DNA from 2 places in the Klebsiella sp. R445 genome. Region 2 is predicted to be linked to the other one. Evidence: predicted binding sites of a transcription regulator. Region 2 holds the regulator's gene; the other holds the start of a gene.

Region 1 (15,081 bases), 1.7 Mb from region 2:
CTGCCAGGCCACTAATCATCACGGCCAGGGAGTGGCTATCAGCAAAAGAGCATGACGATGTCTACAGAGCATATGATTTTAAACCTGTTCTTCTTTAATCCCCAGGGCGATTACCGCTTCTCCTGGCGCCACCCGCAGGCCCCGACAACCGAGATTTTCAGCCTGGACTACTATGCCGGGCTGGCTAAAAAAGCCGAGGCGGCCACTTTAGATGCCATTTTTGTTGCAGACCATATTGCTATCTGGGACAAGGTGCCCAGCGGCCTGACCCACTACGCCAACGCGCGCCTGGAGCCCATCACCTTACTCAGTGCGCTGGCGGCCGTCACCGAACACATTGGCCTGATGGGCACGGCGTCCACCTCCTATAACGAACCCTATAACCTTGCTCGTTATTTTGCGTCACTCGATTTTCTGAGCAACGGCCGGGCGAGCTGGAACATCGTGACCTCGTGGCTGGAGGAAGAAGCCGCCAACTTCGGCCTCGACCAGTTGCCACAGCACGGCAACCGTTATCGACGAGCCGGTGAATTTATTGATGTCGTCACCCGGCTTTGGGACTCATGGGAACAGGATGCGGTGCTGTACGACAAAGCGAGCGGCCTGTTTGCCGATAAACAGAAAGTGCATCACCTCGATCATCGCGGTGAGTATTTTACCGTTCGCGGACCGCTAAATCTGCCGCGTCCGCCGCAGGGCCATCCGGTGTTGGTGCAGGCAGGCTCATCAGAAGCGGGGAAAGATCTGGCGGCAACGTGGTCAGATATGCACTTCGTGTTTATTCAGTCCATCGAGGAGGGGCTGAGCTATCGCGAGGAGATGAATCAACGGTTGCGGGCCAAGGGACGTGACCCGGCCCATTTTAAGATCATCGCTGGCGTGCTGCCGGTAGTGGTGAATTCTGAGGCGGAAAAAACGGAGCGACAACAGCTTAATAACCGTCTGATGAGCGACCGGATGGCTATCGATCTGCTCTCTTCATACCTGCGAATGGATCTCTCAGACTATGCGGTCGACCAACCGCTGCCGCCACTGCCGGACGAAGAGACTTTCGACGGGATCCGTACCGCACTGCGGCTGATCCGCCATTATGATCCGTCGCTGACCATCCTGCAACTGGGTCGTTTACTGCTGCAAAGTTCCGATAGCTGGCTGCTGATTGGCAGCGCGGAGGAAGTCGCCAGCGCGCTGACCGAGACCTGGCGCGCCGGTGCTGCCGATGGGTTTAATCTGATGTTCCCGTTACTACCGGGTGATTTCGACCGTTTTGTCGAGCTGGTCGTGCCGATTCTTCAACGCAACGGCGTCATGAGAACGAGCTATCCGCCGGGTACGCTGCGGGAAAAGCTGGGCTTACCGCCAGCGGAAAACCGCTTTACCCATCACCCTCCACCGGCAGATCCACGCTAATACTCGCCCCGGAGAAGCCCGCTTCTCCGGTCACTTACAATTGGCTTACCCCTTGCAGTTGCGCCTCTTCCCGCCATGCCAGCAGCCGCTTATAGGGTGCCCGGGTCAGCGGGCTAAACCCACAGATAAACTGCGCGTCGCAACGTTCACGATACTGTGGGTCGCTGACCAACTGTTGCAACGCCGCTCTCAAGCCCGCCAGAGTCTCCGCTGACGTTTGCGGCCCGGTGATAAGCGGTAGCCCTGGCGCCAGTGGGCTTCGGTCAATGACGCGCAACCCCTCCAGCACCGCAGGTTCATGGCGGGCCAGCAGCGCCCAACTGATGCAATCAATGGCGGCAATATCCCCCACGCCTTGCTGTAAATCGATAAGTGACTGTCGGTGACTGCCGCTGAAAATGACTTCGCCAAAAAAATGTCCGTTGCGGGCAAGCGGCGCGATCATCTTTCGCAGCACATTGTAGCCAGACTGCGAATCGGGCGAATTACAGACGGCCCGCAGTCCGTGAAAATCGGCCAGTTGCCGTGGGCTATTTGCCGCACGCGTCACCAGCAGGCTGCGATATTCGATCCCTTCGCAACCGGGGGCCCCATAGTGAAAGCACCCTACCGTCTGTACGTCGGGCAGCAAAGTCACGAGCGGGTAGCCACAAGTCTGACTCAGCAACAGATCCGGTTGACGCCAGTGGGAGAGTAAATCCGTGGCGATTGACGGCAGGCTCGCGGCAATCCCCCGGGCCTGCAGGAGTTCTTGTACCGCAGCCTCTACTGCCTGATTCTCCTGAGGGTGAATGGCGTACATCGGTAAATCGACATTATGGCGCATCATGCTCTCCGTCCGGCTTGACGCTTTTGACGCCGGGATGGGCGTTGACATCCACCGCCTTGAAGAGAAAAGCGCGCAACCATTCCCCATAGCCACGCACCAGAAATCCGTGATTACGCTGCTGGTAGCGCTCGCGTTCAAGCAGGTAGATTTTTCTCAGGCCGTACCACGGAACGCCGGGCAGATCATGATGTACCGCGTGGTAGTTCAGATTAAGAAACAGCACCCGCCACACCAGTCCGGCCTCATTGATGACCGACCGGGCCAGCGGGTCGTCTGCGGCCCGGTGCTCAAAGAAGGAACGAATTTTGGTCAGTGCCAGCGCCGGATAACTGACCGCAACCACATAATAGAGCGGTGAAAAACCACAGTGCGCGATCCACACCAGCAGCCCGGCCAGCAGGCCGAGGTGAATCAGCCACATCGCCATCGCCTTGCCCTGCCGATAGCGAAACGCCTTCACCGCGCTGGCGAGCGTCTGCCCGATATCCAGCAGCGGGGCCAGCAGCAGCCGGCCGATAAAGGTATTGCGCAGATGAATCACCTTACGCTGCCAGGGCGAGAAACGCCGCCAGCTCTCGTCGGTAAAATAGTAGGATTCAGGGTCATCCACCGGCAACGTCAGACGCTCGTTATGATGGTGCGCCAGATGGGAATCCCGATAAAGGCCGTAGGGATACCACACCGCCAGCGGTAGCGTGCCCAGCAGCTGGTTACACCACGCCCGGTTGGTGGGGTGGCCGTGAATCAGCTCATGCTGCAACGACATATACCAGGCGGTAAACCAGATCAGCAGCACCGTCGCCGGGATAATCCCCAGCGTCTGCCAGTACGCCAGCGTCATAAACCAGCCGCCGTAGACCACAATAATTAATAACCAGGTGGGTAATTCACTGCGCCATAGCCAGCGACGGGACAGCTGACGGAGAAGCGCACGTTGCTGTGGATGCAGATACATCGACGATTTTTTTGTCATGACTACCGGGACTCTTTGCGCGTGACGTTGACCTCCCGACGATGTGAGAAATGAAAGAAAAAAACAAAGTATTTAAATCACTTAGCTTTTGCAGAAACGGAATATCAGACGCTGAGCGCGACGTTTATCAGGCAAAATATGTCATCAGCAGATAACGCCCGCGCCGCGACCGATACCGCGCTGGCATCGGCCACCGTGGTATCAGCCACCGGCCGCCCTACTGCTGATTGCCGGCCCCAAACGGCGGCAGTGTCAGGAAGGTGTGTTGCAGCCCTTCGGACCACGCTTTGCGGATGGTATTGAAGTAGGGATCGTTGTCGGTGATGCGGTGCTGCTCGCCACTGCTAAGGCTGTCGCTGCGGTACAGCAGCGTGTCCAGCGGCAGCCCGACGGAGAGATTACTGCGCAGCGTAGAGTCAATCGAAATCAGGGCGCAGCACATCGCCTGCTCCAGCGATGTCTCGCGGCTTAATACCCGATCGATGATCGGTTTGCCGTACTTGCTTTCGCCAATCTGGAAATAAGGCGTATCGCTCGACGCTTCGATAAAGTTGCCTTCCGGGTAAATATGGAACAGACGATGGGTTTCACCGGCAATCTGCCCGCCCAGCAGCAGATTGCAGTTGAAGTTGGTGTTGCCGCAGTTCTGCTGGTTGCTGCTGTCTCGCTGAATCACCTCCTGCAAAGTTTTACCAATCAGCATCGCCGCATCATACAGTGAGCTGACCTGCATCAGATGCGGTTCCTGCTGCGTCGCCATTCGCGTCGTCAGCAGGCTTATCACGCTCTGGGTAGTAGCCAGATTGCCGGCGGATTGCAGCACCATCACCCGTTCACCGTCTTTGGCAAAAACATGGAGCTTTTTAAAGGTCGCGATATGGTCCACCCCCGCGTTGGTGCGGGAGTCGGAGGCAAAAACCAGCCCGTCTTCTAAACACATGGCCACACAGTAGGTCATCGTCGTTTGTTCCTGCCCTTATTGCTGCTGCGCCTGTTGCGAATGTTCGCGCACTTCAGCATTGGTTAACATAATTTCCCCGCCGCCGCCCAGCCGGGTTCCGCGTACCGGGCAGGCATCGAGATAGTCCAGCCCGGTCGCCAGACGCAAATGCTGGTTCAGATGGCGGGTGTTGTTGGTGATATCAAAGGATTTCCAGCGCCCGTTCAACCACACTTCCGCCCACGCGTGCATCGCGACGTGCTGGGCATTATCGCTGTAGACGTAGCCGCTGACGTAGCGCGCTGGGATCTCCAGCGCCCGGCAGCAGGCGAGGAACACATGGGTATGATCCTGGCAGACCCCTTTGGCACGCGCAAAGGCATCGGCGGCGCTGTCCTGCACCTGGGTGGAACCCGGAGAGTAAGGCATTCTCAGCTGCAGCTCGGCCATCAGCTGATTCAGGCTCTCCTCCGGATCGTCGCCACGATACAGGCGCAGGGCAAATTCACGGATCTGCTCGTCGGCGCGCGTCAGCGGCGTGCTGCGCAAAAAGACCAGCGGCGAGAGCAACTCTGCCTCCAGGATCTCGTTCTCTTCCTCGTCCTCAGCGATATCCACCACACCGCTGGCGCGGATCGCAATCTCCTTATGCGGGTTGTCGAGGGTTAACACATGCAGAACATTGCCCCAGGTATCGGTGGTGGTTATCGCTGAGCCATCCGGAAGCGTCAGCGTCCATGAGCTCACGGTTTGCCGCCCGGTGCTGCGCGGCGTCAGGCGCAGATACTGGGTCGAAAACTTCACTTCTTCATCATAGCCATAGCGGGTCAGGTGATCGATGACCAGTTTCATAGCGCCTCCAGATACGTTTGTCTGATGCTGTCGGACAGGGCGTTAATGCGCGCCAGCAGCCCGTTAAGATAACTTTGGATATCCGCGCTCGCCAGATCGTCGCGGGTGCTGAAACGCAGATCGACATTCAGCTGATGCGCCAGGCGCAGCGGCAGATGGGAGCGATCGTTGGCAATATGCTCCAGTTGACCAATCAGGTCAGAGATACAGGCCCGAAGCGATCGCGGCACGTCATTGCGCAGGATCAGCAGCTCCATCACCGTTTCCCGGCTGACCGGCTGGCGATAAATACTGTTGTAGGCTTCCCGGGCGCTGACCGCGCTCAGCAGCGTATCCAGACGATAGTATTCGCGCACCGAATCCGGGTCGCTGTTCAGCTGCTGGTCCTTAATCAACAGCAGCTGCGTCGTGGAATAGGCCCGTTCGATTAACGTGCCGATGCCGATAAAGCTCAGCGCATCGTTGCGCAGCAGCGTGCCGATAACCGCCCCGCGAAACAGGTGCACCCGCTCTTTGACCCATTCGAAAAAGCCGTCGGGGCCCAGCTCGCTAATCCCCTGCTGGCGTAGCTTACGCAGTTCAATGCGGGTGGCGTTGATGCACTCCCAGACCTCCGCTGACAGGCTGCCGCGCACCGCGTGGGCATTGTTCCAGGCCATCTCCACGCAGCTGTAAATGCTGCACGGGTTGTTGCCATCGAGGGCGAAGAAATTGAGCAAATTGCTCATGGTAAAACGCGCATGCCGAGCCTGAAACAGCTCATGGGTTGAGGATAAATTCAGCGGCAACGCCAGGTCCCTGGACTGCTGGCTGTGGCGCGGGATCATCGACAACTTCCAGGTCACGTCCAGCACCCGGGCATAGCTTTCCGCACGTTCCAGATAGCGCGCCATCCAAAAAAGTTCACTCGCAGTCCGGCTCAGCATGATTCGTCATCCTCCATTACCCAGGTATCTTTGGTGCCGCCGCCCTGCGATGAGTTCACCACCAGCGAGCCTTCCGTGAGCGCCACCCGCGTCAGGCCGCCGGGCACCAGGCGGATCTCATGACCGGAGAGCACATAGGGACGTAAATCAATGTGTCGCGGCGCCAGGCCGTCTTCCACGAAGGTCGGGCAGGTCGATAACGCGAGGGTATCCTGTCCGATATAGTTGGCCGGGTTGGCGAGCAGACGCTGGCGAAACGCCTCGCGCTCCTCTTTGGTTGAGCGCGGCCCCACCAGCATGCCGTAGCCCCCGGCGCCATGCACTTCCTTGACCACCATGGTCTCCAGATTGCCGAGCACGTACTGGAGATCCTCCGGCTTGCGGCACTGCCAGGTCGGAATATTGTTGAGGATTGGCTGCTCGCCGAGATAAAAGCGGATCATCTCCGGCACAAAAGGATAGATAGACTTGTCGTCCGCCACCCCGGTGCCGATGGCATTGGCCAGCACCACACCACCGGCGCGGTACACCGACAGCAGCCCCGGCACCCCGAGCATCGAATCGGCACGGAAGGCCAGCGGGTCGAGATAGGCATCGTCGATACGCCGGTAAATCACATCCACCCGACGCGGCCCTTCGGTGGTCCGCATATAGACGGCGCCCGATTTAATAAACAGATCGGCGCTCTCCACCAGCTCAACCCCCATCTGCTGAGCCAGGAAGCTGTGTTCGAAATAGGCGCTGTTGAAACGTCCCGGCGTCATCACCACCACGCAGGGATCGTCGACCGGAGAGCTTTCACGCAATGTCTGCAGCAGATAGCCCGGATAGCGTTCCACCGGCGCAATATGGTGATTTTCGAACATCTCCGGGTAGAGACGCATCATCATCTTGCGGTTTTCCAGCATATACGACACCCCTGACGGGGTCCGCAGGTTATCCTCCAGCACGTAATACTGGCCGTCGCTGTCGCGCACCATATCGACGCCGGTGATGTGCGCATAGGTATTATTGGGCAGGTCGATGCCCTGCATGCAGGGCTGATATTGCTCATTGGCCAGCACCTGCTCCGCCGGGATTAGCCCGGCGCGCAGGATATTCTGCTCATGATAGATATCGTATAAAAAAGCGTTGAGCGCTTTGACCCGCTGGCGGATCCCGCGATCGATTCTCTTCCACTCTGCGGCGGGAATAATGCGCGGTACGCTATCGAACGGAATTAAGCGCTCGGTGCCCTCATCTTCCCCATAGACGTTAAAGGTGATGCCGATACGGTGAAAAAGCAGTTCCGCCTGCTGTTTCTTTTGCCGGATAGAGAATTGATCTGTGCTGTGGAACCATTGCCACCAAGCGTTATAGTGCTGACGCTGCTGTCCCTGCGCGGTAAGCATCTCATCATAATAATGCCCGTCAGGAAGCGTTATTTTTATCATGGCCGTCTCCTCCGGTTATACTCACTTTGGGGTAACCCCGGTAAGAGATAAGCATTTATTATGCCAGGTAGCGGGTCGCGAGATCGGCGTGCAATGCCTCCTGAAGGTGCCGCGAAACTGTGCAAAAAACCACCAGCTCGCGGGCTGGATCCAGGCCCCTTTTGCACCACCATGAGGCAAAAAACTGGCCGTTTGCGCCATGCCGGTTATCGCCCCTTCAGCCATTGTGCATAGTGCTCCGGCCACTCTACGGTCTGAGTACCGGCACGCCCCATGGCAAAGCCGTGCCCGCCGTGAGGATACCGATAGAGGCTGACCGGTACCTGATGCTGGCAACAGGCGTCGGCCATGATCAGCGTGTTATGCGGATCGGACACCGGATCGTCTTCGGCCTGAACCAGAAAACAAGGCGGGGTATGCGCATTCACATAGCTCTGTACCGACCAGGCGCGGTCAACCGCCTCGGAGGCATGCGGCCCGGCGAGGATCCGGTGCGTCGCAGTATGGCTGTAGGGCGGCAGCAGGGAAATGATCGGGTAGATCAGCGCCGCGCCGTCGGCGCGGGCGGGCTGCGTATCGAGGGCATCTATCGCCGGGTACGCCGCAAAAGCAGCGCGGCAGGCGGCCATGCCCAGCAGATGTCCGCCTGCGGAAAACCCCAGCAGGCTGACTCGTTGCTCGCGCTGACGGATCAGACGCAGCGCCCGCTGGGCGTCCTGTAATGGTGCCAGCGCCCCGGCCCGCCAGCCTTCCTCAGGCAGACGGTAGCTCAGCACATAGGCGGTATAGCCGCGCGACGTCAGCCAGCGTGCGGCAGGCCAGGCCTCTTTCGCCAGTTCGATATGGCGATACCCGCCCCCGGCGGCAACTAGTACGCCGTGCCTACGGGCTGTCGCCGGTTGCCAGACCGACAGCTGCGGTACGGCAACCTGGCTGAGGGCGCCGCTTGCCGATAGCACTGGCCCGCCGGAAGGGCCGCCGCCGCCCGGCGGTTCTCCCGGCCAGAGATTTAATCGCTGCTGCGGAGCATCAAGGGCCTGAGCCGCTCGGCCCGCCAGCAGCGACGCGGCCCCCAGCAGCAGAAAATGACGTCGATTCACCTGCACCCTCCTCACCCGGCAAATTCCGGCCAACATTAGCTGCCGATCAGCATAGGTTTTTTGTTTTGTCATGTCGCCAGCCTGCGGGGAATGGCAGGTAAATTATCTGTTTTCACGCAAAATGTTATCTGCAACACCCCGGACGACGGATCTTCGTCTAAGGTTTTCTGATGGTCAAACGCAGTGGTAAGACCGTCTGAAATAATAAGGAGAACGCCCCATGACGAGTCAGGTTTCACGTCGCCCCCCTACGCTGCCCTACGCTTTAGCGCTGGGAGGCGCGCTGTTTGCGCTATCGACGCTGAGCGCCCAGGCCCTGGAAAATCACCCCGCGCCGCAATCCCCGGATATTCTGCTCGGACCGCTGTTCAACGATGTGCAAAGCGCCCGGCTCTTCGCCGATCAAAAAACCTTTGCCGACGCCATCCCCAATAGCGACCCGCTGATGATCCTCGCCGATTATCGGATGCAAAAAAGCCAGACCAGCTTCGACCTGCGCCATTTCGTCGAGCTCAATTTCACCCTGCCGCGAGAGAATGACCAGTATGTGCCGCCGAAAGGCCAGACGCTGCGTCAGCATATTAACGGCCTGTGGCCGGTGCTGACCCGCAGTACCGTTGAGGTCGAGAAGTGGGATTCTTTGCTGCCGCTGCCCAAACCATACGTGGTTCCCGGCGGGCGTTTCCGCGAGGTTTATTACTGGGATAGCTACTTCACCATGCTGGGCCTGGCGGAGAGCGGCCACTGGGATAAAGTCGCCGATATGGTGGCGAATTTCGCCTCTGAAATTGACACCTGGGGGCATATCCCCAACGGCAACCGTAGCTACTATCTGAGCCGCTCGCAGCCGCCGTTCTTCCCGTTTATGGTGGAGCTGCTCGCCAGCCACGAGGGCGATCAGGCGCTAAAAACTTTCCTGCCGCAGATGGAAAAAGAGTACCAGTATTGGATGAAAGGCGCCGATACGCTTGAGCCGGGGAAAGCCAACCAGCGGGTAGTGCGCATGGAAGATGGCGCGTTGCTGAACCGCTACTGGGACGATAATGATACCCCGCGCCCGGAATCCTGGCTTGATGATGTGACCACCGCGAAGAACAACCCTAATCGCCCGGCCACCGAGATCTATCGTGACCTGCGTTCCGCCGCCGCCTCGGGCTGGGATTTTAGCTCGCGCTGGATGGATAACCCCCAGCAGCTGGGTACCATTCGCACCACCAGCATCGTGCCGGTGGACCTGAACGCCCTGATGTTCCACATGGAGAAGGTGCTCTCCCGGGCCAGCAAAGCGGCCGGGGATAACGCCAAAGCGACGCAGTATGACGCCCAGGCCAACGCCCGTCAGAAGGCGCTGGAGAAATATCTGTGGAACGATAAGGCAGGCTGGTACGCCGATTACGATCTCAAGACCCATAAGGTCAGAAACCAGCTGACCGCCGCCGCCCTGTTCCCGCTGTACGTCAATGCCGCCTCCAGCGAGCGGGCCGCGAAGGTGGCCGCTGCCGCCGAATCGCAGCTGCTGAAACCCGGCGGTTTAACCACCACCACCGTCAACAGCGGCCAGCAATGGGATGCTCCCAACGGCTGGGCGCCGCTGCAGTGGGTGGCCGCAGAAGGGTTGCAGAACTACGGTCAGAAAAAGGTCGCCCTCGAGGTCAGTTGGCGCTTCCTCAGCAACGTCCAGCACACTTATAACAGCCAGCAAAAATTGGTTGAAAAGTATGATGTCAGCTCGACGGGTACCGGCGGAGGCGGCGGAGAATATCCGCTGCAGGACGGCTTCGGCTGGACCAACGGCGTGACGCTGAAAATGTTGGATCTGGTCTGCCCGCAGGACAAACCTTGTGACTCGCTACCGGCCACGCGCCCGGTCGCCAGTACAGCCCAACCGGCCACTGCCACCAGCACGTCCCCCACCACCGCACCTGCCGCCAACGATGCGCTAGCGGCTCCGGCAGCAAAAACAGCGCCGTAAATCCCCCTGGTCTTCGTTCACCCTGGCTACCAGATCTGGTAGCCAGTCATCCCGTCGACTGCCCCGCACGCCCCGCGCTGTCCCAGATGTACTCAGTAAACAGTAACCTTTTCATGGGTTTTGATTGTCACGCTACGCAATCATCACTTGATAACGCAAAGAGTAACAATAATAATTCGCATTACTTTTTTACGAAAGAAGACACTTTCGCCTTTTCCGTAGCGGCGTACAGGAGTACCAGGCTGCGGTTACTCAGGATTATGCCATGATCGCCCGCACTACCTTTAAACGCTCCGCGCTCCTGTGCGCCCTGGCCGCCGCTTTCCCTCTCGCCAGCCTGGCGGAAGAGACAGTGGTCGTCACCGCGCAACCCGTTGACTCCGCCACCGCTCCCACCGAGGGCTATAGCGCGAAAACCTCCGCCGGGGCCACCAAAACCGACCAGCCGTTAATCACCACCGCGCAGTCGGTCTCGGTGATCACCCGCCAGCAGATGGATGACCAGGGGGCCAACACCATCAGCCAGGCGCTGGAATATACCCCAGGCGTGTACTCCAGCTTTGGCGGCGGCGCGACCCGTTTTGATACGGTGTCATTGCGCGGCTATCACGGCGGCGACGTGGATAACCTGTTCCTCGACGGCATGCGCCTGATGAGCGATGGCGGGAGCCACAACGTCCTGCAGATTGACCCGTGGTTTATCGAGCGGGTTGACGTGATCAGAGGCCCCTCTTCGGCGCTGTATGGCCAGAGCGTGCCCGGCGGCGTGGTTAACCTGACCTCGAAACGCCCACAGTTTACTTCCGAAGGCCATTTCCGCCTGAGCGGCGGGACGCAAAACACCAAAGGGGCCGCCTTCGATTATACCGATGCCATTAACGACCAGTGGGCTTACCGGATCATCGGGATGACGCGCAACAGCGACACCCAGTACGACAATACCCGTGAAGAGCGTTATGCCATCTCTCCGTCCCTGCTCTGGCAGCCGGATGCCGACACCTCGTTGTTACTGCGCGCTTACCTGCAAAAAGATCCGTCGGGTGGCTACCACGGCTCGCTGCCGCTGGACGGCACCCGCTACGCGCACAACGGGCGCAAGCTCTCCACCAGTACCAATGAAGGCGATCCGTCCGACGGTTATCAGCGTCGCGAGCAGATCTACAGCTACGAGTTTACCCATCAGTTCGACGATACCTGGTCGGCCTACTCCGCCGGAAGCTACACCCATACCAACGTCTCCCTCGATCAGGTCTACCAGGTTGGCTGGGTTGGCGACAGCGATATGCTGGCGCGCGGCTACAGCGGCTCTCGCGGCTCGCTGGATGCGTGGTCCACCGACAACCGCCTGCGTGCCGACTTCACCACCGGTGAACTGGCCCATACGCTGATCCTCGGTGCGGAATATCACCGCTTCCGCAACGACCTGTGGACCGGTGCCGGTAGCGCCTCGCCGCTCGATCCATTTAGCGGCTATACCGCGCAAACCGGGCACACCGTGACCTACAGCGATAACAATAATCGTCGCTACTATCAGACCGGGATATATCTGCAGGATGAAATGGTGTGGGATCGCTGGCATCTCGATGTTTCCGGCCGTTACGACCGCATCGTGTCGCAGCAGGTCAGCGATACCTTCGGCACCTCCAGCCGCCGTTCCGATGATCATATCAGCGGTCGCGCGTCGTTGCTGTATGCCCTGGAAAACGGCCTCTCGCCGTACCTGAGCTACAGCCAGGCCATTACGCCTGCGATGTTGCCGGGCGCCGACGGAACGCTGCTGAAACCGACCACCGCCGAACAGCTGGAAGCGGGGCTGAAATTCCAGCCGCCGGGGACCCGCGATATGTACAGTATCGCCATCTATGATTTAACCCAGAAAGACGTGGCTACCCGCGATCCGAATATCGCCACCGCCACCTTTATTCCCGCCGGCAAAGTTCACTCGCAAGGGGTCGAGCTGGAGATGCATAACCAGATTACGCCTGAGCTGAGCACCCTGGCCTCCTACACCTGGAACCGCCTGCGCTTCCAGGACACCAAAGATGGTACCAACGACAATACGCCGCAGCTCACGCCGGATCAGATGGCTTCATTCTGGGCTCGTTATCAGTTCCCGGCCGGGATCAGCGCGGGAGCTGGCGTGCGCTATATTGGTAAACAGTGGGCTGATGATGCCAACACCGAGCGTCTGCCGTCGGTAACGCTGCTGGATGCGATGGTCCGCGCCGATCTCGGCGTCTGGTCACCGTCGTTGAAAGGGGCTTTTGTTCAGGTCAATGCCAACAACCTCAGCGACCGGGAGTATGTCTCCGGCTGCTACGGCACCGGCAACTGCTACTGGGGCGCCGAGCGTAGCATCACCGCCACCGTCGGCTACGACTTCTGATAAACGCCCCCGGTGGTCAGGTACCAGCCGGGGGCCTGCTCCAGATGGCTACATGGCGTCCAGCGCCTGCTGCAGCTTCCAGATATAGCGGGGGGCCTGTGGTGCCGGATGCTTTTTCGCCACGTGTTCAAAGAACTCATCGGCATCCATATCGTTGATCTCATCAATCGCATCCTGGCGATTCGAAGAGAACGTGCGCAGCAGCGCCCCGGCGCCGTTGGCATAGGAAACGACTACCGCATAGCGCATCACCTGCGGGTCTTTGATCCCGGCAAGCGGGCCGTTTTCGAGGATGCTCAGGTAAGCGGTCCCCATCGAGATATTGCGTTCGGGATTTTTCAGCTCGCTCACCGACGGCTCACCCCGCCAGCCCATACGTTGGTAAACGTCGCGACCCGATGTTGAAGGCTTCAGCTGCATCAGGCCTACCGCGCCGGATTTACTGACCACCGTTGGGTTACCGCCGGATTCAATGGCGATAATCGCCGTCACCAGCTGCGGGTCAACTCCCCACGCCGCACCGGCTTTTTCACTGATCGGCATCCACTGCATCGCCCGCTTGACCGGAACTTCAGCGTTCCACGGCGGGTTACGATAATCCTTTTTCGAGCTACAACCGGCCAACAATACCATCAAAAAAACACACCATCTCAATTTCACACATCTATCCTTATTGGCTGAAGTTTGCCGTCTGGAGATGACAATAATCCCTCCAGGCGGCATGATAACCCTTTCATTCTTAGCAAGGAATTGTCATGTCTCAGTTTTATCTGGTTGCCCCTTCAGGCTACTGCATTAACCAGGAGGCGGCGCTCCGCGGCGTTGAACGTCTGCAGGAGGCCGGACATCAGGTGATGCACCAGGAGGTCATCCCCCGTCGGCAACAGCGCTTTGCCGGAACTGAACATGAGCGCCTGAACGATATTAACCAGTTGGCTACCCTCGAAGGCCGTAACCGCATCGTGATGCCAGTGCGCGGCGGCTACGGTGCCAGCCGCCTGCTGCCGGATATCGACTGGCAGGCCCTGGCCGCACGCCAGCGGGAAAATCCGCTTTTAATCTGTGGCCACAGTGATTTCACAGCGATTCAAATGGGCCTGCTGGCAAAGGGTAGCATAATCACCTTCAGCGGTCCGATGCTGGCAGGTAACTTTGGTGCGGAAACGATGAACGCGTTTACATGGCACCATTTCTGGCAGGCGCTGCGCAGCCCGGAATTTACCCTTGAATGGCCGGGCGATGGCCAGCCCTGTGATGTCGAAGGCACCCTGTGGGGCGGCAACCTGGCGATGCTCACGTCGCTGATGGGCACCCCGTGGATGCCGCAGATTAGCGACGGCATTCTGGTGCTGGAAGATATTAACGAGCATCCGTTCCGCGTCGAGCGCATGCTGCTGCAACTGCTGCACAGCGGCGTTCTCGCCCGCCAGCGGGCGCTGATCCTCGGCAGTTTCAGCGGCGCGAACCCGAACGATTACGACGCCGGTTATGACCTGCCGGCGGTCTACGACTATCTGCGCACGCAACTGGATATCCCGGTGATTAGCGGGCTGGATTTCGGCCACGAACAGCGAACCGTCACTCTGCCGCTTGGCGCAAACGCGCGGCTGGTGCATCGCGACATCACCACCACCTTAACGCTCAGCGGGCATCCGGTGCTAACAGAATAAAATCTTCTGTTACACATTTCAGGATACTCCGAGGGTTGGTAAACTGAGCCTCATTGTCTAAAAAATTCACGCAGTAAGGAGTACGTCAACATTGGACGCCGGTGCGATCATTAGCCTGTTTATTCTGGGTTCTGTATTAGTAACCTGTAGCATTTTATTGAGTTCCTTTTCTTCGCGCCTGGGCATCCCGATTCTGGTTATCTTCCTTGCCATTGGTATGCTGGCCGGGGTTGACGGTATCGGCGGCATCCCTTTTGACAATTACCCTTTCGCGTACATGGTGAGTAACCTGGCGCTGGCGGTGATCCTGCTTGACGGCGGTATGCGCACCCAGGCCAGCTCTTTTCGCGTTGCCCTTTGGCCCGCGCTCTCGCTGGCGACCGTCGGCGTCCTGATCACCTCCTGCCTGACCGGGCTAATGGCCGCCTGGCTGTTCCATCTCGATCTTATCGAAGGCTTGCTGATCGGCGCGATTGTCGGCTCCACCGATGCGGCGGCGGTATTCTCGCTGCTCGGCGGCAAAGGCCTGAACGAACGCGTCGGCTCCACCCTGGAGATCGAATCCGGCAGCAATGACCCGATGGCGGTGT
Region 2 (15,081 bases):
TTAAGCTTTGGTCGGCGAAAGAGATTGATAATTCGCGTCACGAAAAATAGTCTATCAATAGTGGTCAGGCGGATTTTTACCGCTCCACTTTTTAGCAGTCTTATTTATTTTTTCGCGGTTTGCCCTTGGCACCGCTTTTAAAACGTCAAAGAGGATATGCACATGCGTACGTTTAGTGGCAAACGTAGTACGCTGGCGTTGGCTATTGCCGCCGTCACCGCGATGTCGAGCTGGATCGTTGTCCCGCAGGCCAGCGCAGCAGGATTTATTGATGATTCCACATTAACCGGCGGTATCTATTACTGGCAGCGTGAGCGTGACCGTAAAGATGTGACCGACGGCGATCAGTACAAAACCAACCTTTCTCACTCCACCTGGAACGCCAACCTCGACTTCCAGTCCGGTTATGCTGCCGATATGTTCGGTCTTGACGTGGCGGCCTTTACCGCCATCGAAATGGCGGAAAGCAGCGAGAGCGGACACCCGAACGAAATTGCCTTCTCTTCACGAAATAAAGCGTATGACGAAGATTACTCTGGCGATAAGAGCGGGATCAGCCTGTATAAGGCTGCGGCGAAATTTAAATATGGCCCGGTATGGGCGCGTGCCGGTTATATCCAGCCAACCGGGCAAACGCTGCTGGCTCCGCACTGGAGCTTTATGCCGGGTACTTACCAGGGGGCTGAAGCCGGGGCCAATTTTGATTACGGCGACGCCGGTGCGCTGAGTTTCTCCTACATGTGGACGAACGAATACAAAGCGCCATGGCACATCGAAATGGATGAGTTCTATCAGAACGACAAGAAAACCAAAGTCGATTATCTGCACTCGCTGGGCGCCAAATACGATTTTAAAAATGACCTCGTGCTGGAAGCGGCGTTTGGTCAGGCTGAAGGTTATATCGACCAGTATTTTGCCAAAGCCAGCTACAAATTTGATATTGCCGGTACGCCGTTAAACACCAGCTACCAGTTCTACGGTACGCGTGACAAAGTCAGCAACGGCGGCAGCAACGATATTTACGACGGTACCGCCTGGCTGCAGGCATTGACCTTCGGTTACAAGGTCGCTGATGTGCTCGACCTGCGTCTGGAAGGGACCTGGGTGAAAGCCGATGGCCAGCAGGGTTACTTCCTGCAGCGTATGACCCCGACCTATGCGTCGTCCAACGGTCGTCTTGATGTGTGGTGGGATAACCGCTCTGACTTCAACGCCAACGGCGAAAAAGCGGTGTTCTTCGGCGCGATGTATGACATGAAAAACTGGAACATGCCGGGCTGGGCGTTTGGTGCATCATACGTTTACGCCTGGGATGCTAAGCCGGGAAGAATGTCTACGCCGGACGCTTACTACAACGCGGATACTCGTCTGAAAGAGTCGGCCTACAGCCTGGATGCCATGTACACCGTCCAGGACGGGCGCGCCAAAGGCACGTTGTTCAAACTGCACTTCACGCAATACGACAACCACTCCGATATCCCGAGCTGGAGCGGTGGTTATGGCAACATCTTCCAGGATGAGCGTGACGTGAAATTCATGGTTATTGCCCCGTTCACTATTTTCTGATGCCGTCGCGGCAGGCCTGAACCTGCCGCAACTCTGAGAGGTTAATGATGAAAAAACTGTTGCTCATCGCGATAATGGCATCAGGGTTGGTAGCCTGTACGCAGTCTCCCGCGCCGAAAGAAGATGCAAAACTGAAAGATGCCTACAGCGCCTGCATTAATACCGCGGAAGGCAACCCGGACAAGGTCCAGGCCTGCCAGAGCGTGCTGGATGTGCTGAAAGAAGATAAGCAGCATCAGCAGTTCGCAAATCAGGAAAGCGTGCGTGTCCTCGATTACCAGCAGTGTATTCTGGCGACCCGCACCGGCAACGATCAGGCCGTGAAAGCGCGTTGCGACCAGATCTGGAAAGAGATCCGCAGCAACAATACCAAGCCCTGATAGCCTTCTGCCATCAGCGCATAAAAAAAGCCAACCGTCAGGTTGGCTTTTTGCTGTTTGCGCGGCGGGAAACTTATTTTTCCACCGCGTCGTGTGCATGCTCATCTTCGCGGCAGTCGCCTTCTGCACAGTGGCCGTACAGGTACAGGCTGTGGTTGGTCAGACGAATGCCGTGACGGGTAGCGATTTCACGCTGGCGCGCTTCAATAGAGTCATCACTGAACTCGATCACTTTGCCACAATCGAGGCAAATAAGGTGATCGTGATGATGCTGCTGCGTCAGTTCGAAAACAGATTTACCGCCTTCGAAATTATGGCGGGTAACAATGCCAGCATCATCAAACTGGTTCAGTACGCGGTATACGGTAGCCAGACCAATTTCTTCACCCATGTCGATCAGGCGTTTGTATAAATCTTCCGCACTGACGTGATGGTTATCCGGTTCCTGTAAAACTTCCAGGATTTTTAATCGTGGAAGTGTGACTTTCAGGCCAGCCTTCTTTAATGCGGTATTGTTGTCAGTCATGCGGAATCTGTCCTGTTGCTAATCGATCTACTTCCATCAGCGGAAGTAATACAGAGAATCACCCGATGTAATGCGTCTCATTATAGAACTGCCATGTTGAAATGAAAACCGCAAGCATCGTGCCTTGTATGCTGTTAAAAACGAGGTGCCAGTTACAAACTGCGTCACCTGACCTCATCGAATCAGAGGACATTGTACAGATATGTGGTTAAAAGTTAAAAACTTGTAGCTATTAGTTTTATTGCTTTTACCTATCAAAGCGGCGAAACCATAAGGTAACGCCGTTTTATCATTATGCGTTTTTGATTTCTTCGAGGTGCAGCTCTTCAGAAATCTGCTTCACCCACTGAGAGACACGTTCGTTGGTCAATTCAGGCTGGCGATCTTCATCGATAGCCAGACCGACGAAGTGGTCGTCATCCGCCAGGCCTTTAGAGGCTTCAAAATGGTAGCCCGCCGTCGGCCAGTGACCCACGATAGTGGCGCCGCGCGGCTCGATAATGTCGCGAATGGTGCCTAATGCATCACAGAAATATTCTGCATAGTCTTCCTGGTCGCCGCAGCCAAACAGTGCAGCCAGTTTACCGTTGAAGTCGACCTCTTCCAGCGTCGGGAAGAAATCGTCCCAGTCGCACTGCGCTTCACCGTAGTACCAGGTAGGAATGCCGAGCAGCAGAATGTCGTAGGCTTCCAGATCTTCTTTGCTGCTCTTGGCAATGTCGTGAACATCAGCAACATCTTTACCAAGCTGCTTCTGAATCATTTTTGCAATATTCTCGGTGTTGCCCGTGTCGCTGCCAAAAAAGATGCCGATGATTGCCATGAGTAAAATAACCTCTTGAAACTTAATAATGTGGTAGTGGCGTAATGCCCGCAGATAACGGCAATCATAGCAGAACAGGCGCGGGCGCGGAAACAGCAATCACGCCCGACTGCACACTCTGCTACATGAAAGCGTTTTTTTGAGGATTTTCAGGCTTTATCCTGGCGATGCAGGGCAGCCAACTGAGTCATGAGTATCTCTTCGATCAAATCGCTGCGGTTCATATTGCGTGCTTCCGCCAGCTCATTGAGTGCGTCTACTGCCTCCGCGTTGAGTTTTAGCTCAACACGCTTCAGCCCGCGAACTTTATCGCGTTTGAGCTGATTACGTTTGTTGATGCGCAGTTGTTCATCGCGCGCAAGCGGATTGGTCTTTGGTCTTCCCGGGCGCCGCTCGGTTGCGAACAAATCTAATGTCGTACGGTCCGTTTGTTCTTTTGCCATGATTCTGAGTGACTTCGGGGAAACAGGTTGTCGGGCTATAGCCGACACAGATAGCGCGCCATAATACATCAGGCGAACCGCTGCGCCAACGACCGCGGGCATTCTGCTGCGCGGTCGGGCAGTTTTTAGCCAGTTAGGCCTGTCGTGTGCTCAGATAGCGGCGAATTGCGCGCAAAACGGCCTCCGGTTTCTCGGCATGGACCCAGTGGCCGGCCCCGGCAATCACATGCGCCCGCGCCTGCGGGAACTGGGCGAGCAGGGTGTTACGATAGGCATCGGTGACGTAAGGTGAATTCCCGCCAGGGATAAACAGCGCCGGATGCGGCCACGCCGGAATAGGTTCCCAGCCCACAATATGCGGGTACTGGTCCCATAGCACCGGCACATTAAAGCGCCACTGGCCATCGACGAAGGATTTCAGCAGGAACTGAATCACCCCTTCTTCCTGCAGATGTTCGCGCATCACGGCGGCTGCCTGCTGGCGAGAGGTCGCGGCGGCTTCGGTGACGGCGTTAATAGCGGCAAAAATTTCGTCGTGGCGACGCACGTGATAATCCACAGGGGCAATATCGATAGCGACCAGGCCATCAATGCGATCGGCGGCCACGGCGCTGAGCGCCATCACCGCTTTACCGCCCATCGAATGACCGATAAACGTGGCTTTCTCAATCTGTCGATCGTCCAGCGTATCGATCAGATCCTGCGCCATCGCCGCATAGCTCATCTCTGGTGAACGAGGGGAGAGCCCATGATTTCGCATATCAACCTGCACAACATCGTGGTCGCTGACCAGATCGCGAGCGAGGATCCCGAGGTTGTCGAGACTGCCGAACAGGCCGTGGACGAGGATGACAGGAGAATTATTGTGCGGATTTTGTGCAGATTGCGCGCGGCTATTTAATTTCATGGCAAAGTTCTTTTTTTCGCTTCGTCGGGTTAGGGTATTATGTTGGACATTCTGCCATCCGGCTGCAAGACCCAGAGCTATCTGAGTTTTACCGCCATCCTGGTTTGACGCTATTCGCGGTCAGGATTTGTCCTTATAATCCTGACAACTTGTATTCAGAATAAGATATCGCACTGGATTAAGATGAAAACAATTGAAGTTGATGATGATCTCTATCGCTATATTGCCAGCCACACCCAGCATATTGGTGAGAGTGCATCCGACATTTTACGGCGCATGCTGAAATTTTCCGCCGCTTCCCAGACTACCGCACCGATCGCGAAAGCGGCTCCGGCACCGTCAGCGACTCCTGTCGTTGAGGTTAAACCCGCGAACCCGGCGAAAGATAAAGTCCGTGCCATGCGCGAACTGCTGTTATCAGATGAGTACGCCGAACAAAAACGTGCGGTTAACCGTTTTATGTTGATCCTGACGACGCTCTATTCTCTGGACAATAAAGCGTTTTCCGAGGCGACCGAGTCTCTGCACGGACGTACCCGCGTCTACTTTGCAGAAGATTCGCGGATCCTGCTGAAAAGCGGCAACCAGACCAAGCCGAAACAGGTTCCGGGTACGCCGTGGTGGGTCATCACCAATACCAATACCGGCCGCAAGTGCAGCATGATTGAACACATCATGCAGTCGATGCAGTTCCCTGCGGAATTAATTGAGAAAGTCTGCGGCACGATCTAGTTTTATTCACCTTGCATCAGAAGGATCAGGCAATGGCAATCGATAAGCGTGCGGGGCAACCTGCACAACAGAGTGATTTGATTAACGTCGCTCAGTTGACCGCGCAGTACTATGTACTGAAGCCGGAAGTGGGCAATGCGGAGCATGCCGTGAAGTTCGGGACCTCAGGCCATCGCGGCAGTGCGGCTCGCCATAACTTCAATGAGCAGCACATTCTGGCGATCGCTCAGGCGATTGCTGAAGATCGCGCGAAGAACGGTATCACCGGTCCATGCTACGTTGGTAAAGACACCCACGCGCTCTCTGAGCCTGCTTTCATTTCCGTACTGGAAGTGCTGGCGGCGAACGGTGTTGATGTTATCGTGCAGGAAAACAACGGTTTCACCCCGACACCGGCCATTTCCAACGCTATTCTGGTGCACAATAAAAAAGGTGGCCCGCTGGCGGATGGCATCGTGATTACGCCGTCCCACAACCCGCCGGAAGATGGTGGTATCAAATACAATCCGCCAAACGGCGGCCCGGCTGATACCAACGTCACCAAAGTGGTTGAGAACCGTGCCAACGAACTGCTGGCCGCTGGCCTGCAGGGCGTCAAACGCATCTCTCTCGACGCGGCGCTGGCATCTGGTCATGTGAAAGAGCAGGACCTGGTGCAGCCGTTTATCGAAGGGCTGGCGGATATCGTCGATATGGCGGCAATCCAGAAAGCTGGCCTGAAGCTCGGCGTCGACCCTCTCGGTGGTTCCGGTATCGAATACTGGAAACGCATCGCAGAATTCTACAAGCTTGATCTGACCATCGTTAACGATCATGTCGATCAAACCTTCCGCTTTATGCACCTCGATAAAGACGGCGCGATCCGCATGGACTGCTCCTCTGAGTGTGCAATGGCGGGCCTGCTGGCACTGCGCGATAAGTTCGATCTGGCCTTTGCCAACGATCCGGATTATGACCGCCACGGTATCGTGACGCCGGCTGGTCTGATGAACCCGAACCACTATCTGGCGGTGGCGATTAACTACCTGTTCCAGCACCGTCCGCAGTGGGGACAGGATGTGGCCGTCGGTAAAACACTGGTCTCTTCCGCGATGATCGACCGGGTGGTAAACGACCTGGGCCGCAAGCTGGTGGAAGTGCCGGTTGGCTTCAAATGGTTTGTTGACGGTCTGTTCGACGGCAGCTTCGGCTTCGGCGGCGAAGAGAGCGCCGGTGCATCGTTCCTGCGCTTTGATGGTACGCCGTGGTCGACCGACAAAGACGGGATTATCATGTGCCTGCTGGCCGCTGAAATCACCGCGGTCACCGGTAAAAACCCGCAGCAGCACTATGACGAACTGGCTGCCCGCTTCGGCGCGCCGAGCTACAACCGTCTGCAGGCATCGGCAACTTCCGCACAGAAAGCGGCGCTGTCGAAACTGTCTCCGGAAATGGTCAGCGCCAGCCAGCTGGCAGGTGATCCGATCACCGCCCGCCTGACTGCGGCACCGGGCAACGGCGCCTCGATTGGCGGTCTGAAAGTGATGACCGACAACGGCTGGTTTGCCGCGCGTCCGTCAGGCACCGAAGATGCCTATAAGATTTACTGCGAGAGCTTCCTTGGCGAAGCCCACCGCAAGCAGATCGAGAAAGAAGCGGTTGAGATCGTCAGCGAAGTGCTGAAAAACGCCTGAGTCAGGTGACAATCTGGCGCATGGGTTAAGCGGCAGATCGTGATAAAAGGGTTCCATGATATTCATGGAGCCCTTTTTTGTTGCGCCGGGTTATGGCATAAAGCGATAACCAATGCCGGTTTCGGTCAGCAGATGCTGCGGACGCGCCGGATCGACCTCCAGCTTTTGCCGCAGATGCCCCATATAAATGCGTAAATAGTGGCTGTGCTCCACCGCATTCGGTCCCCACACCTGATTGAGCAGGTGGCGTTGGGTGAGCACTTTACCGGGATTACTCAGCAGGGCGCTCAGCAGCCGAAACTCAATGGGGGTCAGGTGGATCTCTTCTTCGCCGCGAACAATTCGACGAGCCGGAATATCGACCTGGATATCCGCGAAACGCACTACCGGCTCATCCGCCTGTGTCCCGGCGTGGCGGCGCAAAGCCACCCGCAACCGGGCCTGCAGCTCACCGATACCAAAAGGTTTACTGAGATAGTCATCGGCTCCGGCGTCCAGCGCCGCGATTTTATCGTGCTCCTCGGTGCGGGCCGACAGCACCAAAATCGGCATCTGGCTCCACTGACGCACCTCACGGATAAATTCATTGCCGTCGCCATCGGGCAGACCAAGGTCAAGGATCGTTAAATCAGGTTTGCGGGTGGCGGCTTCAATCAGGCCCCGTTGCAGGGTATCGGCTTCAAATACGCGCATGCCGTCGGCTTCCAGCGCGGTGCGCAGAAAGCGACGGATGGCATGTTCATCTTCGATAATGAGTACGTTAATCACCAGTTCTTCCCGTTCAGACAGATAAGCGATGCTGCGCCTGAAACGCCCAGGATAAACACGGACTCGCGCCGGGGAATGTCACCGCTGCCGGGTCAGGCAGCGCCATGCCACTCATCCAGCTCCGGGGGCGTTTCTCGCGGCAGTGTAACACGGAAGCAGGCACCGCCTTCCGGTCGCGTGTAGGCGCTGATGGTTCCACCGTGCACTTCGACGATTGCCCGGCAGATGGCCAGCCCCAGCCCAACGCCAGGGATCGCCGACTCCTTATGTCCGCGGGCGAACTTATCAAAGATAGCCTGTTCCTTGCCGTGTGGGAGCCCTGGGCCGTTATCCCACACGCTCAATAGCAGCTGGTTCTCGTCGGCCTGCGCGCTGATGCCGATCTGCGCCTGGGAACCGGCATATTTCCAGGCATTCTCCAGCAGGTTGATCAGTACCCGTTCAAACAGCGGGCCATCGACGTGAACCAGCAGCAGCGGGTCGGGTAACGCCAGCTGAATATGTTGCCCGCCAAGGCCCGGCTCCAGCATCCGTAAGGCGCTGCCAATCACCTCTTCGAGGGTCAGCCACTCTTTATGCAGGTTAAAACCGCCGGACTGGATGCGCGCCATATCCAGCAGATTGTTCACCAGCCGGGTAGTGTTGAGCACGTGCTGGCGAATTTCATTGGCCTGGGGCGCATGTTTCGAGCCTTCGCTGGCGAGGTCGAGGGTCAGGATCTCCGCCTGGCCGAACAAAACGGTCAGCGGGGTACGTAAATCATGGGAGAGGGCTGCCAGCAGCGAGTTACGCAGGCTTTCCCGCTCGCTGTTGAGGCGAGCTTGCTCCTCGCTGGCGGTCAGCGTCAGGCGCTCCAGCGCGCTGGCGACCAGCAGCGTAAAGGTCTCCAGCAGGCGCTGCTGTTCGGGGATCATCAACTGACGCAGGTTATCCGGTTCAACCACCAGCAGCCCCCAGGTTCGGGTGGCGCTTTTCAGCGGTAAAATTTGATAGGGAACGCCGGGCAGCGTGTCGGTACCGGCTCCGGCCGGCTGGCCCTTATCGAAGCTCCAGCGGGCGATGGCATCATCCCATGAAGTCAGGCCGGGCTGCTGGGTCAGCGGATGCAGCTTGCCGCTGCCGTCGGGCAACAGTAGCTGGCCGCGGGCCTGAAAGGTTGAGGCGATAAAGCGCTCACTGGTGGCGGCAATATCATCCTCGCTGCGCCCGACCGCCAGCGCTTTTGACATCTCATACAGATGACGGGTGCGCTGCTCGCGGTAGCGCGCCACGCGCGCCTGGTAGCGGACGCCGGCGGTGAGATTCCCGATCAGCAGGCCGACGGTCAGCATCACCCCGAAGGTCAGCAGGTATTGCACGTCGGAGACCGCAAGCGTACCGCGCGGCGAGACAAAAAACAGATCGAAGCTGACCACGTTAATCACCGTCGCCAGCACCGACGGCCAGCGGCCGTACAGCAGGGCGATGATCACCACGCCGAGTAGATAGAGCATCACCAGGTTGGCGGCTTCGAAACCAACCAGCCATTGCATCGCCACCAACGTAATGACCGCGCACAGTGCGAGTGCCACAAAGCAGCCCTGGATCTGCAGGCGCCACTTTTCCATGGTGGTTCGGGTATCGTTCGCTCGCGCGGGCAGGGGGGCGCTTTTTTCATCGAGGGCGATGACCACCAGATCGAGGTCTGGCGCGTAGCGCGCAAGGCGGTCGGCAAACCCGGTACGGCTCCACCAGCGGCGCTTGCCCTGGCGACCGATGACGATTTTGCCGAGGTTATGTTCCCGGGCGTAGTGCAGCACCGCCTTTTCTTCGTGTGGGTCGGAGAGGGTTGCCGTTTCCGCCCCCAGCTCCTGAGCAAGCCGCAGGGCCGCGAGGATCGCCCGGCGTTTGGCTTCCGGCAGGCGGTGCAGGGACGGAGTTTCGACGTACACCGCGTGCCAGATGCTGCCGAGTCGGGCGGCCAGACGCGCGGCGGCGCGCACCAGCTTTTCACTGCCGGTGTTGTGGCCGATGCACAGCAAAATGGTATCGCGGGTATGCCAGACTTTCTCCTGGCCCTGGTGATCGCGCCAGGCGCGCATCTGCTCATCCACCCGGTCGGCGGTGCGCCGCAAAGCCAGCTCGCGCAAGGCGATCAGGTTCCCTTTGCGGAAAAAGTTCTCGATAGCCCGCTCGGCCTGGCCGCCAATATAGACCTTGCCCTCGTTCAGGCGCTGGCGGAGATCGTCGGGAGGCAGGTCGACCAACACCACGTCGTCGGCGGCGTCAAAGAAAGGATCGGGGACGGTTTCGCGCACCTGCACGCCGGTAATGCCGCTGACGACATCGTTCAGGCTCTCCAGGTGCTGGACATTTACCGTGGTAAAGACGTCAATCCCGGCATCAAGCAGCTCTTCGACATCCTGCCAGCGTTTGGGGTGGCGCGATCCCGGGGCGTTGCTGTGCGCCAGTTCATCTACGAGGATCAGCGCCGGGCGGCGTGCCAGCGCGGCGTCGAGATCGAACTCGTGGACGTAGCGCCCCCGATGTGAAAGGCGGCGCTGGGGGAGGGTACTTAGCCCCTCGAGCATCGCCGCGGTTTCTTTGCGCCCGTGGGTTTCCGCCACGCCGATCAGAATATCGAGCCCCTGAGCGCGGAGCCGCTGCGCTTCGGCTAACATGGCCCAGGTTTTTCCGACCCCGGCACAGGCGCCAAAGAACACTTTTAGCTTGCCACGATGCGGCTCGCCGGTATGTTGCAACAGGCGGTCCGGGTCAGGGCGCAGCGGCTCGTCACTCATGTTACTTATCCTTCAGGGCATCCAGTGCCATATTCAGTTGCACTATATTTACCACAGGTTGACCGAGAAAACTGACCAGCGGTTTTTCGGTTGCCTCAATGACCATCCGGGTCAGCTGTTCAGCGCTGAGGCCACGGGCTTTGGCGATGCGCGGCACCTGCCAGAGCGCTGCCGGCGGCGTAAGATGACTATCCAGCCCGCTCGCCGACGCGGTGACCAGCTCTACCGGAACGCGTGGGTCAGCATCCGGATTGGCCTGACGCAGCGCGGCGACGCGTTCGCTGATAGCCTTATCCATCGCCGGGTTGCTGGCAGCGAGGTTACTGCCGCCGGAGGCCAGCGGATTATCCGGCGTCTCTGCGGTTGCCGACGGGCGTCCCTGGAAATAGCCCGCGTCGGTAAAGTTCTGGCCAATCAGGCTGGAGCCGCGCACTTCACCGGCGATGCGGATCAACGAACCGTTGGCCTGCTGGGGGAACCACCACTGCCCGAGCGCGGTGGTCAGCAGGGGATAGACGCCGCCGGTGATCAGCATTAACAGAATAAATAGCACAAGTGCCGGTCGAATCAATGTCATGGTCATTTCCTCACAGCAGCCCGGTCAGGGTCAGTAACAGATCGATAGCTTTGATGCCGATAAACGGCACCAGCAACCCGCCGAGGCCATAGACCCACAGGTTGCGTCGCAGCATGGCGGAAGCGGACAGCGGGCGATAGCTCACCCCCTTCAGCGCCAGCGGGATCAGGAAGACGATAATCAGCGCGTTAAAGATAACCGCGCTCAGAATGGCCGACGCCGGCGAGTGCAGGTGCATGACGTTCAGCATCGCGAGCTGCGGGTAAACCGCGGCAAAGGCGGCCGGGATAATGGCGAAATACTTCGCCACGTCGTTGGCGATACTGAAGGTGGTTAACGAACCACGGGTCATCAGCATCTGCTTACCGATATGGACCACTTCAATCAGCTTGGTCGGGTTCGAGTCGAGGTCCACCATGTTGCCGGCCTCTTTCGCCGCCTGGGTACCGGAGTTCATTGCCACCGCCACATCCGCCTGCGCCAGCGCCGGGGCGTCATTGGTACCGTCGCCGGTCATCGCCACCAGTCGTCCTTCGGACTGATACTGGCGAATCAGCGCCAGTTTTGCCTCCGGAGTCGCTTCGGCAAGGAAGTCATCGACGCCCGCTTCGGCGGCAATCGCCGCGGCGGTCAGGCGGTTATCACCGGTGATCATCACCGTTTTGATGCCCATCTTACGCAGTTGAGCGAAGCGCTCTTTAATCCCGCCTTTGACAATGTCTTTCAGCGAAATGACTCCCAGCACGCGTTCACCTTCGGCCACCACCAGCGGCGTCGCCCCCAGACGGGCAACTTCCTCCACCTGCTTATCGACATCCGCCGGAAAGTGCCCGCCATTGGCCTCAACGTGGCGGCGAATGGCATCGACGGAGCCTTTACGGATCATGCGGCTATCGATGTTAATACCGCTCATGCGGGTCTGGGCAGTGAAGGGGACAAAGGTCGCGTGCAGCGACTGCAGATCCCGTTCGCGCAGGTTAAAGCGCTGTTTCGCCAGTATCACGATGCTGCGACCTTCCGGTGTCTCATCCGCCAGCGAGGAGAGCTGAGCGGCATCGGCGAGGGTTTTTTCTTCTACTCCCTGAGCCGGCAGGAAGGCCGAGGCCTGGCGGTTGCCGAGGGTAATGGTGCCGGTTTTATCCAGCAGCAGTACGTCGACGTCGCCCGCGGCTTCCACCGCCCGCCCGCTGGTGGCGATAACGTTGGCACCCAGCATGCGGCTCATCCCGGCGACACCGATGGCGGAGAGCAGACCGCCGATGGTGGTGGGGATCAGGCACACGAGCAGGGCGACCAGTACCGTGACGCTGACCGCGCTTCCGCTCCAGGCTGAGAACGGCCAGATGGTGGCGGTGGCGAGCAGGAACACCAGCGTCAGGGCGATCAACAGGATCGTCAGCGCAATTTCGTTGGGAGTTTTACGGCGTTGCGCGCCTTCCACCATAGCGATCATCCGGTCGAGGAAAGTTTCCCCCGGATTGACGCTACAGCGGATCACCAGCCAGTCGGAGAGAATGCGCGTCCCGCCGGTCACCGAGGCAAAGTCGCCGCCGGATTCGCGGATCACCGGCGCGGACTCGCCGGTAATGGCGCTTTCGTCCACCGAGGCGCCGCCTTCGATCACTTCGCCATCACAAGGGATGATATCGCCGGCTTCCACCAGCACGATGTCGCCTTTGCGTAAATCATCGGCCGGAATATGGTCGATGGGGGCGTCATGCTGCGGCGCACGCAGCTTACGGGCAAAGGAGGTCTTTTTAACCCCTTTGAGGCTATTGGCCTGGGCTTTACTGCGGCCCTCGGCCATGGCTTCGGCGAAGTTGGCGAACAGCACGGTAAACCACAGCCAGATACTTACGGCGGCAGTAAACCCGGCGCTGCCGGTGAGATGCCCGCTGGCCATCGCCACCGCCAGCAGGGTGGTAATCAGGCTGCCGATCCAGACGATGAACATCACCGGATTGCGCCACTGAACCATCGGGCTGAGTTTTTTCACCGCGTCCAGCAGCGCCTGGCGCACCAGCGTCGGCTCCAGCAGGGCTAATTGTTTGCGACTCATAACAGATTGCTCCGCATCACTTACAGTAAGGAAAAGTGTTCCGCCAACGGGCCGAGCGCCAGTGCGGGAATAAAGGTCAGGGCGCCGACCAACAGCACGGTGCCAATCAGTAGACCGACAAACAGCACATCGTGGGTGGCGAGGGTACCGGCGCCGGTGGGCTGGATTTTCTTCTTCACCAATGACCCGGCGATCACCATCACCGGCACGATGACGCCAAACCGACCGACCAACATGCAAAATGCCAGCAGCAGGTTCCAGAACGGCGTAGCCGCGCCGAGACCGGCAAAGGCGCTACCGTTGTTGTTGGCGGCGGAGGTCACGGCGTACAGTACTTCGCTGAAGCCGTGAGGGCCGGGGTTGAACATCCCCGCGCGTCCGGTATCGGTCATCATTGCCAGCGCGGTGCCCAGCAGGACCAGCGTTGGGGTCACCAGAATCGCCAGAGCGATCATCTTCATCTCACGCACGTCGATCTTCTTACCGAGATATTCCGGCGTACGGCCGATCATCAGCCCGGCAATAAACACCGCCAGCATGACAAACAGCAGCATGCCGTACAGCCCGGAGCCGACGCCGCCGAAGACCACTTCGCCGATCTGCATCAGCCACATCGGGACCATGCCGCCGAGGGCGGTAAACGAGTCATGCATAGCGTTCACCGCGCCACAGGAGGCGGCGGTGGTGATAACTGCAAACAAGCTGCTGGTTAATATGCCAAAGCGACTCTCTTTGCCTTCCATATTGATGCTGCTGTCCGCGCCCAGCGTCAGCAGGTGCGGGTTACCCTTGGTTTCCGCCCACATCACCACCGCCACGCAGGCGATAAAGATCAGGGTCATGGCCCATAAAATCGCATGTCCCTGGCGGCGATCGCCGACCACGTCGCCAAAGGCAAAGCACAGCGCCGCGGGGATCAAGAAGATCGCCAGCATCTGCACCATGTTGCTCAGCGCGGTGGGGTTCTCAAACGGGTGAGCGGAGTTGGCGTTAAAGAAACCGCCGCCGTTGGTGCCGAGCATTTTGATCGCTTCCTGTGAGGCGACCGGCCCCATGGGCAGCGACTGATGCAGGCCCTCGATCGAGGTGAAAGCCTGATACGGCAGGAGGTTCTGCGGCACACCTTGCTGAATAAAGAACACGGCAATCAGCAGAGCGATCGGCAGCAGCAGCCACAGGGTGATGCGGGTGAGATCGACCCAGGCGTTGCCCAGGGTCGTGACCTGCTGACGAGACCAGGCGCGAGTAAAGGCAAAAAGCACCGCGATGCCGGTCGCCGCTGAGAGGAAATTCTGCACCGTCAGCCCGACCATCTGGCTGAGGTAGCTCATGGTGCTTTCCCCGGCGTAGGCCTGCCAGTTGGTGTTGCTGATAAAGCTCACCGCGGTGTTCAGTGCCAGATCCCAGGAGAGTCCGGGCAGATGCTGCGGGTTGAACGGCAGCGCCCCCTGACACAACAACAGGACGAACAGCACCAACAGCCCGAACGCATTGAACAGCAAAATGGCCAGCAGATACTGGCACCAGTTCATCTCCTCGGTACTGATACCGGCAACCCGCCATATTCCACGTTCAACACCGGCAAGACCCGGGGGCGGGGTATCGTTAATCATCCTGGCCAGCAGCGTCCCTGTGGGGCGTGCCAGCACCATCAGCAGTAAAAGAAAACTGGCGATAAGTAAAAATCCTTGTGCGGCCATCAGAATGCCTCCGCATTTATCAAGGCGTAGACCAAATAAGCCAGCAACAGGAATACCAGCGTAACGCCAGCAATGACGCCTGCACTCACAATCCACCTCCGGGTGTCTTTACGATTTACCTGGAGGATAGGAATTTTGGTGCAAAGA

The links. Region 2 encodes Fur, which represses iron uptake genes when iron is present. Its sites were predicted from a motif close to ATAATAATGAGAACNACTATCAA; they were not measured.
Region 1: a site for Fur is predicted at 10,601-10,623, ahead of ACMYSN_RS24700 (TonB-dependent siderophore receptor). Genes of this name have one in related genera too.

The regions. Positions count from the first base shown of each region.
Region 1 is NZ_CP180446.1:5,245,410-5,260,490, reverse strand. It holds gene ACMYSN_RS24750 (ABC transporter substrate-binding protein) at 1-15, shown strand, start outside; gene ACMYSN_RS24745 (LLM class flavin-dependent oxidoreductase) at 58-1,410, shown strand; gene ACMYSN_RS24740 (phosphate/phosphite/phosphonate ABC transporter substrate-binding protein) at 1,445-2,236, opposite strand; gene ACMYSN_RS24735 (fatty acid desaturase) at 2,226-3,212, opposite strand; gene ACMYSN_RS24730 (proteasome-type protease) at 3,430-4,170, opposite strand; gene ACMYSN_RS24725 (transglutaminase family protein) at 4,189-5,004, opposite strand; gene ACMYSN_RS24720 (alpha-E domain-containing protein) at 5,001-5,930, opposite strand; gene ACMYSN_RS24715 (circularly permuted type 2 ATP-grasp protein) at 5,924-7,363, opposite strand; gene ACMYSN_RS24710 (alpha/beta hydrolase) at 7,570-8,463, opposite strand; gene ACMYSN_RS24705 (alpha,alpha-trehalase) at 8,684-10,435, shown strand; gene ACMYSN_RS24700 (TonB-dependent siderophore receptor) at 10,701-12,821, shown strand; gene emtA (membrane-bound lytic murein transglycosylase EmtA) at 12,870-13,481, opposite strand; gene ldcA (LD-carboxypeptidase) at 13,577-14,491, shown strand; partial or broken gene ACMYSN_RS24685 (potassium/proton antiporter) at 14,583-15,081, shown strand, end outside.
Region 2 is NZ_CP180446.1:1,641,551-1,656,631, reverse strand. It holds gene chiP (chitoporin ChiP) at 163-1,566, shown strand; gene ACMYSN_RS07715 (ChiQ/YbfN family lipoprotein) at 1,614-1,946, shown strand; gene fur (ferric iron uptake transcriptional regulator) at 2,020-2,472, opposite strand; gene fldA (flavodoxin) at 2,765-3,295, opposite strand; gene ybfE (LexA regulated protein) at 3,445-3,738, opposite strand; gene ybfF (esterase) at 3,872-4,645, opposite strand; gene seqA (replication initiation negative regulator SeqA) at 4,829-5,377, shown strand; gene pgm (phosphoglucomutase (alpha-D-glucose-1,6-bisphosphate-dependent)) at 5,410-7,050, shown strand; gene kdpE (response regulator transcription factor KdpE) at 7,141-7,818, opposite strand; gene kdpD (sensor histidine kinase) at 7,911-10,598, opposite strand; gene kdpC (potassium-transporting ATPase subunit C) at 10,600-11,175, opposite strand; gene kdpB (potassium-transporting ATPase subunit KdpB) at 11,186-13,234, opposite strand; gene kdpA (potassium-transporting ATPase subunit KdpA) at 13,255-14,934, opposite strand; gene kdpF (K(+)-transporting ATPase subunit F) at 14,934-15,023, opposite strand.